2 regions of the Pseudoalteromonas sp. MMG033 genome follow, and region 1 is predicted to be linked to the other one. Evidence: riboswitches for the same ligand, from Rfam matches in the RefSeq annotation. Region 1 holds a riboswitch; the other holds the start of a gene.

Region 1 (7,598 bases):
TGTGACCCGCACTATTCATTTCTGGACCAAGCTTTGCGATAACGGACAGATTTCAATGAACCAAACTTCTCCAACATGGCTCTTGGGCTGTTTTGCATCATGGCATCTGTGAGCGTGTCTATTTCGCACATGTAACCGACTTTTTCTGTTTCGGATAGGCGTCTATCTTCGTCGCTGGTTGGGTCGAGTGAGTCGTGACCCACGCCCATGACGTAGCGGAACATTTGCTGTGGCAAGCAACTTTGCGCTGATGACAGATCCGAGATCACGGCACCTAGTTGCTTGGCGCCATTAAATGGGATGGACTCACTGACTTCTGCGTATTTCTCGGGGGCGAATAGGGTACCGGATGCATCTATGGTATTACCATTGTTGTCTGCACTTCTGATTTTGCCCACGGCATCAAAGTCTTCCATGCCGAATCCCATTGGGTTGATATACTTTTCGTGACAAGCAGAGCAAGGCTGACCTTCTGTTAAGCTGTGATACTTAAGCTTGTTAGTGGTTGATGGGTCTTGCAACATATCAGAGAGTTCAGCCAGTCTTTGTTCTCTGGCTTCAAAGGTACCTGCTGGTGGATCGGGTTGATCTTGGCACAGCATACGGCGGCGCACGCGTACTGAGCGCAAAATAGGGTGTGACTCGGCAACCTCAGCCCAGCGCGCCATAAATGCCCCATTGGCTAAGATGCCACCACGTTCAGTTGTATCGACTTTTTGTAACTCTTCGCCAGTAACACCTGCAATATTGTAGTGCTCTGCAAGTAACTGATTAACGAAGGTGAAGTTTGCAGTATAAAGCGAGCTGAACTTCTCATCAGGTTGGGTCATGATGTACGAGAAGGTCTCGTTCATTTCTGCTTTCATGGCTGGGACCAATTGTGCAAAACCCGGGTAGACGGTTTGATCTTTGGTTGCCACTTCTAAATTACCTGTGCCAAGCCAACTGCCAACAAAGTCACCAAGCACAGACTTAGCGCTGTCAGCTAGACGGTTAGCGTGGGCAATGATGTTGGCTTCATCACGAAGCTCATCACGCTCAGCGGCTTGCCAGAGTTGCTGGTCAGGTGTTGAACCCGTGAATGTGTATGACAAGAAAGTCGCCATTTCCCATGATGTTAACTCGAAGGCATCTGCATCAAGTTCTGAGTTATCAGGATTAGGTTCACCTAATTCGTGGCGATAAATAAATTGCGGTGAAGACAGTAACCCTTCTAAGGCGAGTTTCATACCTGCTTCAATATCCCCACTGTGGAAAAAGCCCGTTGCTATCAATCTGTAGTTTTGTGCTTCATCTTGTGTCAATGGGCGACGGAAGATTTGCGGTGCAAGTTCATCCACTAAGCGATTTGCACAGTCTTCATTAACCGCATCGCAGTTTAGCGCAGGTGAAAAGTTATTCTCAGCGGCCCATTGTGAAAGCTCTTCAGCTACTAACAAGTAATTACTGTAGTTAGAAGGTTGCACGCTAGCATGGGTATTGTTGATGAAAAAGCCAATTTGAGAGTCTGGGGATAAGCCATCAGATACCTCAAAATTAACACCAAGCAAGTCTTCGACCGTATTTTGGTACTCAGTTTGTGTTAAAATCTTCAGCTGTCTTGCCCCATATGCCACGGGGGCAACACCGACATCACAGGTCAAAGGTGCAGGCCAAAGAGTTTGCAGATACGCTGCGATATCTGCTGCACATTGCTCATCACACGCACTTGGTGTGCCATAAGGCATGGTGGTGACAATGGTATCAATCATGGTTTGTATATCTCGTTCAGTATCAAGCGCTGGGAATGACCCTAAGCCGCCTGCTTCTGAGCCGTGACAACCTGCACATCCCGTTTGATATAGTTGCATACCTCGGGCGACAGGATCTGTTTGAGTGACAACGATACGCTCAATATTACTTGGTTCTGAAGGTACTGAATTGTTGAGTGCAATGACCTTGTAATCGAACTCGCCTGATTCAGGTAGCCCTGATTCATAAAAGCTTGAGTTTGATGCCAGCTCAGCAGCCGTTTGCCAGCGTCCATCCAAGCTTTTAAAGCGCACAAGATAGTCGGTTTCGTTATTGCTGTTATCACGCCAATTCAATTGCGCCTTGGCATCGATTGACAGCACACTTGCACTGAGCTCTGTGGGAGCCGCTGGCTTTTCTGCCATAGCAACTGGCTCAAAACTGTCTTGCTCGGCAGCCAAATAAGTCAGGTTGAAATAGACAGGTACAGATTCACCAATACTTGAGAGGTTGGCAACAATACGCAAAGCTTCTATGCCGTAGTCCATTTCAAAGCTTTTACTGTCGATGATCATGGGTGAAAGCGTGCTGACATTGACGTTACCGGAAGCAAGTTTGACAACCTGCACATCAAGCGTCATCTGATGATTGATGCCATGTAAGCTCATTTCACCAATCACATTTTGAATAACTGGCTGGCCAATTTCTAAATTACTTAACAATGCATTGTCTATTTGAGCACTGAAGTAAGCGACAGGCAGTAAATCTGTCTCAAAGAGTAAGTCTAAAATTCGACTGTTTCTGATATCCACACCAGTCGAAACGGTACTTAGATCAACGGCCAGTTTTACGTTACCTTCGGCATCGATACTGCCAGACAGGGCGGGGGCTTCATTGTTTTGTGTAACAAACTGATTTAACTCTGCAACATGATCTTTTTTTACTGATACATAACTCAGTAAAGACGCCGTGCTATCAAGTTGCCATAATCCCGTTTCAGTTACATCATCCGGTGGCGTGGTGGGCTCTGAATTCGTGCAAATATCACCACTTAAGGTCATGGTGACATCACCAGTTAAGCCGTTTTTATTGGCGACAAAGCCTAAACCAAATGACTGATTGGCGTGTATGGTATGGCTTTGTGACGAAATGGTACAGCCTGCATCATGGCAGTTGAAATCACCATTCCAGCTATTTTGCAGTGAAATACCTTGATCCCATGTAAGTTCGATGAACCAATTATTGAGATCCTGATCTGACTGGTTATCAATGACAATCTCTGTTTTAAAACCATTGTTCCAATTGTCTGGAATAGTGAAGGAACACTGTGCAGCTTGAACAAAAGAGGCACTGGTTAGTAGGCTTAAACAGGCAGCGAACTTAGCGATTTTAGGTGTATGAGACCAAGTATCAGTCAAGGTAAAAAAGCGTGTTAAATTATTGCGTTTCATCTTCTTTCCCTCCTATTGCTGCGCTTCAAAAACAAGGTTAAAACTCACGGGCACTGCGTAACTGATCACCGATAAATTTGCCAATGTTCTGAGTGTTTCAATACCAGACTCTAAACCAAAATCTGTGGCGTCTAGCACAATTGGTGTTAGGGTTTGCACCATAATTTTATTGTTTGCAAGACGTCGAATAACGACATCAGCGTTCACTTCTTTTATAACGCCAGTGAGGTTGAGTGTGGTTGAGATGGATTGCATTTCAGTGCTACCAATAGGAAGTGCAACGAGTGCAGCATAATCAATGGCAAGCAGGGCTTCGGCGGTTGGGAATGACTCGGTATCGAATAAAAATTCTTTCATTCTGCCATCACGGGTGTCGTTATCGGTATCTACACTGCTCAGGTCAATGGCTAATCTTGCTACCCCTTCAGGTGTAATACTGCCACTGATATTGTTAAATGTATGTGATTCAACGAGGTGCTGTTTTTTGGTCGATACAAAGTAAAGATGAGAGCTTTGTGGGTCTAATACAAATGGTGCGCTGATTGGTGGCGCCTCAGGTTCTGAAACTTGAATAGTGACTGGATCGCTGACTGTGCTTATAACACCGTCGTTGACCGTTAACGTGACGCTAAATGTGCCTTCTTCTTCATAAATATAAGTAGGGTTTGGCTCGCTTGAAGTCTGTCCGCTGCCAAAATCCCAGCTAAATGTGAGTGCATCATCGTCTAAATCAGAAGATTCATCGCCTTTAAAGTTTATCGTTAGTGGGTAATCACCGGATGTAGTAGAGGCCGATGCAACTGCTAATGGCGCGTGATTAATATCACCGTCTAATGAGCATAAACCGCCAAGGGAAGGAATTGCTGGTGTATCATTTTCTTGTGCTTTTTGGGCGTTGAAGCCAAAATTTAAACTCTGGCCTGGGTTTATGGTGCTGTTGTAATTTTCATTGATGATTTCATACGGGTTATTGCCACTATGCCTAGCATGCCAAACGCCTGTCAACTTGGTGTTGTCTGAAAATGCCATGAGTACTTTCCAGTTGGAAATAGCAACACTTTCTGTATTTGTGATAGTGACTTTGCCACGAAATCCTGAGATCCACTCTTGTTCAACTTCAAAAGTACATTGTGCAGACTCAGGCTGAGCTTCATTAATAGTCACTGCTATGGGCGCCGCAGGGTAATCGTTCACTCCGTCTTTGATGGTCAATAAAACAGAGTAAGCGCCAGCTTGCTCAAAGGTATGCTGAGGATTTATTTCATTGGAGGTCTGTCCATCACCAAATTCCCAGTGGTAGCTCACATTATCTGACGGTAAATTAGTCGCCTCGCTGGTAAAGTTGATTGTCGCAGGCGCCGTGCCTTGGTTGTTAGACGCTGACGCAACGACCTTAACATCATTATTTTGTGAGCCTCCTTCACAAATACCAAATAATCTTGGTGTGGTAACGGCTTGCCCATTGCTCTTTTTGACGTTAAAGCCAAACGCTTTGGATGAGCCCGGCTGAATGGTGCTGTTCCAATTAAGGTTGCTAAATTGATATGGACTATTACCACTTAATTGGGCGCGCCAAGCATTGTTAATCGATTCGCCTTGGTTAAACTCTAATCCAACTTCCCAGCCGTTTATGGCCGAGTCAGTATTGTTAAACACGGTGACCTCTGCGGTATAGCCACTTTGCCATTCATTTTTTACATTGAACTCGCATTGTGCAGCTAAGCTGTGTATTGGGTGCCCCAAAACCATTAAACAGAGGCCGATTTTTAAAAATCGGTGCTGCTTGCTGTTGTATCTATGTTGTCTCATGAAAATTCCCCGAAACATTGCCATTTGACATGTTATTTCCCTGCTGTTCTTCATTGAACAGGCATTCGACCAGAACTTACAGGCGGCAATAGCTGATGCAAAAATCGGGTATGAGGAAAGACCAAGTGTTGGAGGTATGACATCACATGTCAAAGACGTGAATACCGATAGGCTACGCAATGCGCATACAAAACAACAGTATGCACATTGTCACCATTTTAAGCATTGGCATTCAGCAACCCCGCTATCTTAGTTTTCACCTTAGACCGGAAGCTTTGCGTCCCTTTCTTTCAAAAGGTTTGCTATTTTAAGCCTGTCAAAGGAACTTAGCTTAAAACCGTCATAACCGCAAAGCATCAACTGCAACTTTCACAGTATTTGCACATTTCACCTTAAAATGCTTTGTAAAGTCATACAAAATCCTCAGATTTTATCTAATAAGTTTATATAAATTAGTACCTTGCACTAAAGTAGTATTGTGAATGCACAATTTGAAATGAGGGGAGGATTGTGCACACCTACAGAGCAAATAGACACATTCAGTAATGTTATCAGGAGGAGGTTAAGCTGCTTGCAACCCACAGCCAGCATTGTGTCTTTTTTGGCATCATTAACGTTAAAGACTCTTCAATTGCCTCATCTTCCAATAATATTCAAATCTAAGATCAACTCATCGAGCATGGTTAGGCTTCAAAGCTTGGCTTCGGTAGCTAATTACTTACTAGGGGCATATTAGCGCGAATTGACTAGTGCTTAAGTTGCAATAAAAGCACAATCCGAACTGTCTTTCGGTTTAAAAGCGATCAAATGTTAGTTAAATGTTTACTGGTGATGTATTATTATTTTGTATCGTTCCAAATTATAAGGGGTGAAATGAAAAAAATAATATTTGATACAGATCCGGGCATTGATGACGCGATGGCACTGCTTTTGGCACACGCTTGTTCGGATATTGAATTGGTTGGTATTACGACTACTTTTGGTAATGCAAGCATAGAAAATACCACACGAAATGCGCTTTATTTAAAACAACAGTTCGGTATGTCTGCTGAAGTCGCTAAGGGGGTTAACATCCCACTAGATCAAGTGAAAACAGAGCCCGCCACTCTCGTACATGGTGAGAATGGGCTGGGCAATATCGAAATACCTAAAATTATAAACACGCAGATATCACCGCTTATTGCACATGACTACCTTATTGAAACAATTAAAAATCAACCGGGAGAGATCACGTTAGTTGCGGTAGGTCGTCTAACAAACTTGGCGATGGCAATTGAAAAAGCGCCTGAAATTGGCAAGTTAGTGAAAGAAGTCATCATTATGGGCGGTGCATTTGGACACAATGGTCATACCGGAAATTTGACACCATTCGCAGAAGCGAATGTGTATGGCGATCCGCTAGCTGCAGATATTGTGATCAATGCTGACTGGCCAGTCACGCTCATAGGATTAGATGTCACGCAACAAACTTTGATGTCAAATGCGTATTTAGAGAAGTTGAGAGTAGACAGTGCACAGTATGGTCAATTCATATATGACATCACACGTTTTTATGCAAAGTTTTACAATGATGACCTTGGTTTAGATGGGTTTTATGTTCATGACTCTTCTGCAATCATGTACTTGGTAGCACCTCAAATATTTACGACTAAACAGGGGCGTATACGAGTTATTACTGACGGGCCTGCAAAAGGTCATACCTTGTTTAAAAGCTCAGATAGAATTTTTCCCATTGATGAGTGGGCGACTAGGCCAAAACAAACCATCGCAATTAATGTTGAACCTCAAGCATTCAATCAATATTACTTCGATATTATTTGTAGTGATGAAACTGACTAGTTGAATTTGGGGATAATTACATTGCCAGACTGGCTTGTATGGTTTAAGTAAATTAAACCTAAGAGTGCATGAAAGGTTGAAGATTTAGCAATTGCTTGTTAAGTATAGATAAAATTATAGGTTTTATTTTATAAAGTTACTTAACGGCCAAAATTAGACGATTGTTATAACTGAAAAGATGTAACGCAAAACTATCTCAGCTTTGTAAAACTGTCGTATAGTCTTCACGATGGTGTCGTATAAATTTCGTTAATAGAAGGGACGAAATTAATTTATGTTTTACCTTGTATCAAACACTCAGGTTATAAGTATCTAATGAAAATAAATGCAGATTTGATAATTGAGCTAAGGCATCAAAAGTCTTGGTCTCAAGAAGAGCTGGCGATTGCTGCAGGCTTAAATTTGAGAACTATTCAGCGAATAGAAAAGGAAGCGACTATATCTTTGCAGTCTAAAAAATCGTTGGCGTCTGCGCTAGAAGTAGATATTCATGATCTGGACTATAAGGAGACGACAAAAATGAAGAATTACGAATATAAAACAGTATCAATTAAATTTAATCATGGTTGGTTTAAAAAAGGTATTTCAAATGTAGACCAAGCGTTAAATGAAGAGGCAATTGGTGGGTGGCGTTTTAAGCAAATGGTAATCCCTACTGATTCAACCGGTGGCTCGGAGCAAATGATTGCTATTTATGAAAGGGAGTTGGTTGAATAGCTTACTATATGCTGAGCCGTGCTTCGTTACATGGCTGTTTCCCTTTGTAGG
Region 2 (7,598 bases), 550 kb from region 1:
TAAAGGTTGAGAACCAGCCAAAAACTAACGCCAAAGCCACGATTGCATACTTTTTATATGGAGGTAATGTTGTCATGTTTAATACCTTACTACTATCTTGTCGGCCTTCTACTGTGGCCAAATAAATCTTGAAATTAGGTGCCAACTGCTTGTATCCAGCTAGGTAGGCACCTTGTAAAAATTAGCGATATACGCGAACGTTTCTGACTTCACCTTTGAACGGATAAGTGTTCTTTGGTGTAGAGCCAACGCTAAGTGGCACGTCATTTTGCTTTGGTATCACAATGCTCTTGCTACCCATTGACTGACCATCAATGCTCAGTGATAAAACGTTGCCCTCTAACTGCATTTCAAGTTTGTGCCATTGACCATCAGCAAAATTACCAGCATTGACGCCTTTGCCATTGATGCGCGCACTGATCACACCTTCTTTGTTTACTTGGATATAATACGCGTTTTGTGTACCGTAATTGCCTTTCGATAACATGAAACCCGTTTTAGTTGTGCTGAAATTATCGTATTTAAACTCAAGCTCGATCTTGCTGAATTGGTCGATGTCACCAAGCTCAATACGCTGATCAACGCCGTTAAATGTACCTTGGTATTCACCATACACTTTGCCGTCTTGCCCTTGACCAGACAGGTCACACACACTGCCTTTCAATGACCAAGCACCAATTAAATTGTCACCAGTCACTTTTTTTGCACAGCGGCGTTGCTGTAACTGTTGCGCGTATAAACTTTCGATATCAGTGTGACTTTGCACATGTGCCTGTGACTTATCAGCCAAACTTGTGTCGTATCTTTGCTGACTCTCAAAGCCATTAAATCCAGCGCCTTTTAAGCCAACAACATACGGCATGATCACACGGCCATACTTGCTGTCATGGCGCATAAACGCCCACTTATCAATTGACTCGTTTTGTGCTGTATTGGTGATGTTCCAAAATACTAGATGCTTAAGGTGATTAGGCTGTGCACCGACAGAGCCGCCCATAAAGCCATAATTCCAACCGCCAGTACTATTTTCAATTAAATTGCTGTAAGGCATATTGGCATGCAAGTTATGGAAGCGATCAGGCGAGTGCGTTGAGCCAGAAATTACGTTACCCGCAGCTTTATGAGAAAAGCCCGCCGCATGCCAGTGCTCAGCTTGATCATCAATGTTTTGTGCCAAAACATGGGTCGATGCATTAATGTCCAAGCTGATATGACCAGGATTACCCGTAAACGCTAAGTCTTTTAGGGTCATCGCAGCGCTGTTTACCACTGAAACGCCTTGGTTTAAGTCGATAAACTCCACGTTTTTAAGCCATGCATGCGCAACGCGAGAGAAACGAATAGCGCTCCACCCACCATCATGCACACCGCTTTTATGGTGTTTAAATGCTTCCTGCCAATTACCTTGAATCGTCAGGTTTTCAACACCGATATTTTGTACCAGACGTGCTTGTTTCAAGCCCCAGTAGCCATCGTTTTCAACATCATGATGAATAACCGCGGCGAATGTCACTTCATTACCTTCAATGGCAGTAATTTGATGAAATTCTTGTGAACGAACCCCTTTTTTGATCATGCCCCACTTACCATCTAACTTATAAGGTGATAATGCTTTGGCAATCGTCTCTGGGCGAGGGTCAAAACGAGACAGTTGCACCCACTGACCGACTTTAAGCAAAGATGTATCACGAACTTGCACTGAGCGTGTAGATTGCCTTGGGTGGCTAGAAGTAATATCAGTAATAAAACGCTCTTTGCTAGGAGAGGTTACCGACTCGCGCACACTTTTCACTTTAGGGTCGCGGTTAGCGTAGTTATAACCAATTTCAAATAGATAAGGACTTGTCCACATTTTATTTGGATAAATCAAATCTAAGTGTTGATCCATTTTTAAAATACTGAGTTGGCTCTCACCACGCAATATCATGTTGCCACGTGATATCTTAATAGTTGCGCTTTCACGGCTTTTACGACCTTCAACAGTATCGGACTTATCTATGTCTGCAACATCAGACAAAGTGTTCAAGTCATACGTACCGTTAGGGAAATAAATCACTGCGCCTTTACCCCCCTCATCGATGTGCTTTTCAGCTGCCGCAATGGCATCACGTACCGCCTGCTTGTCAGAACGGCCAGGAGCGATATCTGCGCCGTAGCCAGTTACATCAAAAATACGGTAGCCCAGTTCATTGACACTCGGGATCGCTTGGTTTGAGAACTGGTAACCCGCGTATGAAAAGTTAGAGATGATCTGATCATCTGCTATTTGCGTGCTTGGATCTCTCAGATCAGATTGTGTTGATCTAGACTCTAGGTAGCTATGCCAGAAATCGTTTGCATAGCCTTGCATTGGAAGCCAACCTGTCGCAGCGCATAGTGCTACTAGCATTGGTTTATTAGAAAATGTTTTCATATCTATCCTCAAATAACTACGTTCAGTAGTGGTATTGAGTAGATCTGGCAGTCACATCCCTCTTGAATATTCACAGTATCCCTAACTATGAAGCAACCCCGCTATCGTGTGCATTGCATGAATATACAGCGCATTTAGACCGGAAGCTTTGCGTCCTAGGCTTTCACCTAGTTTGCCAGTAACTACAGTTTGTGTAAATTTCAGGAGGAATGTATAGGAAGGTTCCAAATTGGTCAAACACAAATTAGAGCAAAAATCCTAATCCGTTGTACAAACAGGAATTATAAATTATTAAACTTATGTTACAGATAAATTATTCCCTTTTAAAGGTACCAATATCAGCGTATTAGGCACTGTTTTGTGCACAAAGCACGCGGACTTTTAGATCCATGAAAGCTCAAATGCAGATTATAGCAATGAAATCGTTAGCATAATTATTCACCAATATAAGTGTCTTTATAAGGCTGGGAACTTCACGGTTATGCAAGCACCTCCTAATTCAGCGCAAACACCCGCAAAGATTTCCCCTCGATAGCGCGCAATAATTTTGGCACTGAATGCTAAACCAATCCCAAATCCAGTACAGTGCTGGCGATTAAGCCTGACAAACGGTTTAAATACTTCAGCGGCTTTGCTCGCATCAATGCCGTCTCCATCATCACTGATTACAACCACATACTCATTTTTCTCTTGCGTTACCGTCACCACACAACGGCTATGTCCATACTTCAGCGCATTATCAATGATATTAGAGATAGCCATAGTAAAATAACGTTGATCAACATGAATTAGCGCTTGTTGCAGTGTGATATTCAGCTCAACGGTATCATCAAAAGAGAGGTCAACCAAATTAGGGAGTGCCGTGACCAGATCAAGCGGCTGAGGGATAGCCTCATCTAAAATATGCTGCAATCTAGCAAAATCCAACATATGTATCAGCAAGCCTTCCATGTCATCTAATTGCTGGTTTACGCGCGCTTCGTATTTGCTCCTAAGCGCTTCATCTTGTGTTTCGACAATGGTATCTAGGCCCATGCGAATTCGGGCCAATGGCGTCCTTAACTCATGGGATAACCCACCAGCAAGTAATTTAATATCATCCATAAGCAGGTTAATCTTATTTGCCATCTGATTAAATGACAGCTCAATATCTCGAATATACCAAAGCGTGCCCACCTTTAACCTAACATCTAAATGGCCATCCCCAAATTTGGCGGCGGTATCGCTTAAATGCATTAGCCGACGAACAAAAGGGGTTAAGAAAAGCACTAAAATGATGACGAGAAGAAAATAAAAAATAAGCGTTAAAGAAAGACGGTAATCATCTTGTTCAGCCAGCTTATCATACCGATAAACCAAAATATTCTGATCACTGGTCAACAGATGAACTTTCACGTGATCCTGCGTCTCGAGGTACACAGGCTCTTGTTTTTGAAGCTGCTGTTGCAATTGAATCGGTAAAGGGTACTCATCCATAGAGTGAAGACGCACGGATGTATTGCGATCACCTAGCGTTCTCTGCTGAAGTTGTTTATCGAAAACGAGGTGACTTTCTTGAGATGCCATCATCTCTAATAATGGCAATGCCAAAGCAAGCTGCTCTGATACATCGGATTGTGCAGACTCCTCTGAGGAATAAAGCGCATCAAATACCTGACCCAGGGCTATGCTTGCGATGATCAACACACTTACAAGTGCTATGACAAACCGCCACATTTAAATAGACTGCCTTCTAGATAAATCCATTACCAAGTATCCTTAGACAGCTGATAGCCCTTGCCCCACACAGTGGCTATTTTGTATGGCGCCTCTTTATCGCCAAGTTTTTTCCGTAACCGAGATACGCGCAAATCGATGGTGCGATCAAAGCCGTCGTACTCAAAACCTCTTAGCTCCTGCACTAAATCCTGACGAGTTACAACGCTCCCGGCGTGCTTAGCTAGCACCCATAAGACATCAAACTCATTGCTTGATACTTGAATATTTTTACCACCGAGTAGCACTTGTCGATTACCCACATCGACTTCAAGGGCACCGATCACTAACTTTTCATCATTAACTTCTTGAGTCACTGTGGCACGCCTCAGCAAAGTCCGCATTCGGGCTTCCAATAAACGGCCTCTCACCGGTTTTGTTAAATAGTCGTCAGCACCCATTTCTAAGCCTAAGATTTCGTCAATTTCTTCATCTCTGGCCGTCAACATTAAAATCGGCGTTTGCATTAACTGCCTCAGCGCTTTGCACACATCTAAACCGTCCATACTGGGTAACATGCCATCTAAAATAATGAGATCGGGTTTGGTCTTTTGGATCGCTTCAAAACCAACTAACCCATCATGATAAACATCAACATGGTACTGTTTTGCGCTTAAATAATCGGCTATCCACTGGGCCAACTCAATGTCATCTTCTACTAAAGCAACCTTGCACTGGCTCATCTACACATCCTTAAAACATTCTCCATCGTACCGCTTTGCTTTTTCTTTTTTTATAAATCCAAGCGTATTCTATTGTTTTGGTGAATATAATTTTTTCACTGTCGCTTTTTAGGCGAACGGCTAAATTATCCGTCATCATAATTTCGCTTTGCCATTTTCCATGTGCAACGTTTTGCCAGCAATGCAACTGCTGCTCGTTGGCAAATAAGCAATAGTTACCGACACTGTTCGTTTTCCAGCTCACAGAAACATCGACATAGCATTCCTGTCCCTGCTCCAATGCAACGCATTGCTCAGGCTTAATGGTAAACTGTGGCTCGTTAGAGGCTGCGCATGCTAGGACTGGCGTAAGGAAAAAAACAGCAATATATTTTTTCATTTCGCCTCCTAAAACACGTAGCTCATGGTAACGCTAATATGGCGACCAAGCCTGCTACGATTGGAGGTAGTGTTAAGCGCATCTAACGAATACGGACTATCGTCTATACTAGTGGCATAATCAGTCAGACCAATAGCGCCATCAACCACCCAGCGCTTGCCAACTGGCGTCGTAAAGCCCAACTTTAATTTAGTGTTCACCCCACCAGAGGCTTGATAAGGATCTACTCTTGCTGATTGGTAAGGCACACCATAGTAATAATTAAGCATAGCGCTGTTACGATATTGAAAGCCGACCGAACTATAAAAGTGCCAATTTTTATGTTGCCATGATTTCGCAATCCAAAAAGAGGCGTAAGCCCCTCCATCATATTCACTATTGTCCGCTTTAGGCGCAAGGATGGTTTGAATTTGATAGCTGCCTATGGCGCCAGTGACACGAAGCCCTACATACCCAGTCAAATCCCGCTCATCATATGCATTTGATACATATCCATAGTACGATATGTGCGCATGCGCAGCAGAAAAAATGACATCAAACTCCCACTCGCTGGAATTATAAAGGTTGTAGCCCATCGCCCATTGCGGCTCAAATTTACTGTCACTCCCAGGCACTTCAACAAAAAGTCCATTTTCAAAGTAATAATTACCGTTGATATTTAAAATTGGCCGGGTAGCAATATTTGTAAGTAATCCCCCGCCATAAGAAGCACCTAAACCCAGTGACAGAAATCCGCCTGCTTCGCGCTTATTTGAAAACCCTTCCCAAAAGCTGGCCTCTTCTTCTGCGTAAGCGGCTGGAAAATGAAAAATTGAAGCAGCCAAACATATAGGCATCCACTTTCTTTTAGAGTACATAGAAGTTTCTTATCTTTATTATTAGCTAACTAATATATTGAATTTATAGAAAAATAGCGTGTGGAATTATAACAAACTGTATCAATTTGTATCTAACAACAAATCATCAAAATAAGATGGGTAATTGGAAAGGGGGTTTACAAAAGTGCTCTGGCAAAAGTAACTCAGAGCACTTAACAGAATAAATATTAATGTGCCTGTTTTTTCAGTCTGCGATAATAATGTAACAAGGGTTCCGTATAGCCGTTAGGCTGTTGCTTTCCTTCAAGTACAAGCGAAATGGCAGCTTGATATGCTAGGCTATTTGAGTTTGGATGACCATCTGTACACATGGGGACGTAATTGGGATCATGGCTATTTTGACTGTCGACCACACTCGCCATTTTCACAAATGTCGCCAGCACCTGATCTTGAGTACATATTTTGTGTTCCAACCAATTGGCAATGTGTTGGCTGGAAATTCTTAATGTGGCTCTATCTTCCATTAATCCAACATGAAATATATCAGGTACTTTTGAACACCCTATTCCTTGATCAATCCAGCGCACCACATACCCCAATATACCTTGAATATTATTGTCCAGCTCTGCTTGTATATCAGAGGGAGATAAAGGGATATTGTCTTGCAGTAAAGGAGGCGTGAGTAACGCATCTAAACAATGACCTTGATGATTGAGCAAGGTGTTTTGCAATGCCTGAACATCTATTCCATGGTAATGAATTGAATGAAGTGTTGCAGCTGTCGGGGAGGGTACCCAAGCAGTGCTTGCGCCAGCTTCTAATTGCGCCCCTTTTGCATTCATCATGTTTGCCATTTCGTCAGGCTTGGGCCACATACCTTTACCAATTTGAGCGCGACCTTTAAATCCGCAGGCTAATCCGACTTCGACATTCTGTCGCTCATATGCAGAGATCCAAGGTTGGGCTTTGATATCTTCCTTAGGCTTCACAGCACCTGCAAGCATTGAAGTATGAATTTCATCACCTGTTCGATCTAAAAATCCGGTATTGATAAATACAACACGCGCCTTAGCAGCCTCAATACACGCTTTTAAATTCACCGATGTACGACGCTCCTCATCCATGATCCCCATTTTTATGGTATTTTCAGGTAATCCAAGCATGTTCTCTACCTGATCAAATAATTCAGCAGTAAAAGCAACTTCCTCCGGCCCATGCATTTTAGGCTTCACTATATTAATACTGGCTGTTTTACTGTTTTTATAAGGACTATTTCCCTGTAAATCATGAAGCGCTGCGGTCGAGGTTATAACCGCATCCAAAATACCTTCGTACACTTCATTGCCTTGCGCATCAAAAACCGCAGGCGTTGTCATTAAATGTCCAACATTTCGAACAAACATCATGGCTCGTCCGCTCAAAGTCAATAACGACCCGTCAATGGCATGATAGTCTCTATCCTCGCTTAAACTTCGAGTTATTTGCTCGCCATTTTTTTTAAAGTGCAATGCAAGGTTACCCTTATTCAAACCTAACCAGTTTCGGTATAC

The links. A riboswitch is a leader RNA that binds a small molecule or an ion and turns the genes downstream of it on or off. The one in region 1 is predicted to bind cyclic di-GMP.
Region 2: another riboswitch for cyclic di-GMP. It lies ahead of AC2CZC_RS23225 (DUF4955 domain-containing protein); the one in region 1 lies ahead of AC2CZC_RS25335 (cellulose binding domain-containing protein).

The regions. Positions count from the first base shown of each region.
Region 1 is NZ_JBXVAL010000002.1:973,457-981,054, reverse strand. It holds gene AC2CZC_RS25340 (DUF1592 domain-containing protein) at 12-3,182, opposite strand; gene AC2CZC_RS25335 (cellulose binding domain-containing protein) at 3,195-4,991, opposite strand; cyclic di-GMP riboswitch class I at 5,223-5,305, opposite strand; gene AC2CZC_RS25330 (nucleoside hydrolase) at 5,865-6,830, shown strand; gene AC2CZC_RS25325 (DUF4177 domain-containing protein) at 7,146-7,547, shown strand.
Region 2 is NZ_JBXVAL010000002.1:421,928-429,525, forward strand. It holds gene AC2CZC_RS23220 (hypothetical protein) at 1-76, opposite strand, end outside; gene AC2CZC_RS23225 (DUF4955 domain-containing protein) at 182-2,413, opposite strand; cyclic di-GMP riboswitch class I at 2,502-2,600, opposite strand; gene AC2CZC_RS23230 (ATP-binding protein) at 2,870-4,129, opposite strand; gene AC2CZC_RS23235 (response regulator) at 4,159-4,851, opposite strand; gene AC2CZC_RS23240 (DUF3019 domain-containing protein) at 4,862-5,230, opposite strand; gene AC2CZC_RS23245 (MipA/OmpV family protein) at 5,239-6,087, opposite strand; gene AC2CZC_RS23250 (malate synthase G) at 6,276-7,598, opposite strand, start outside.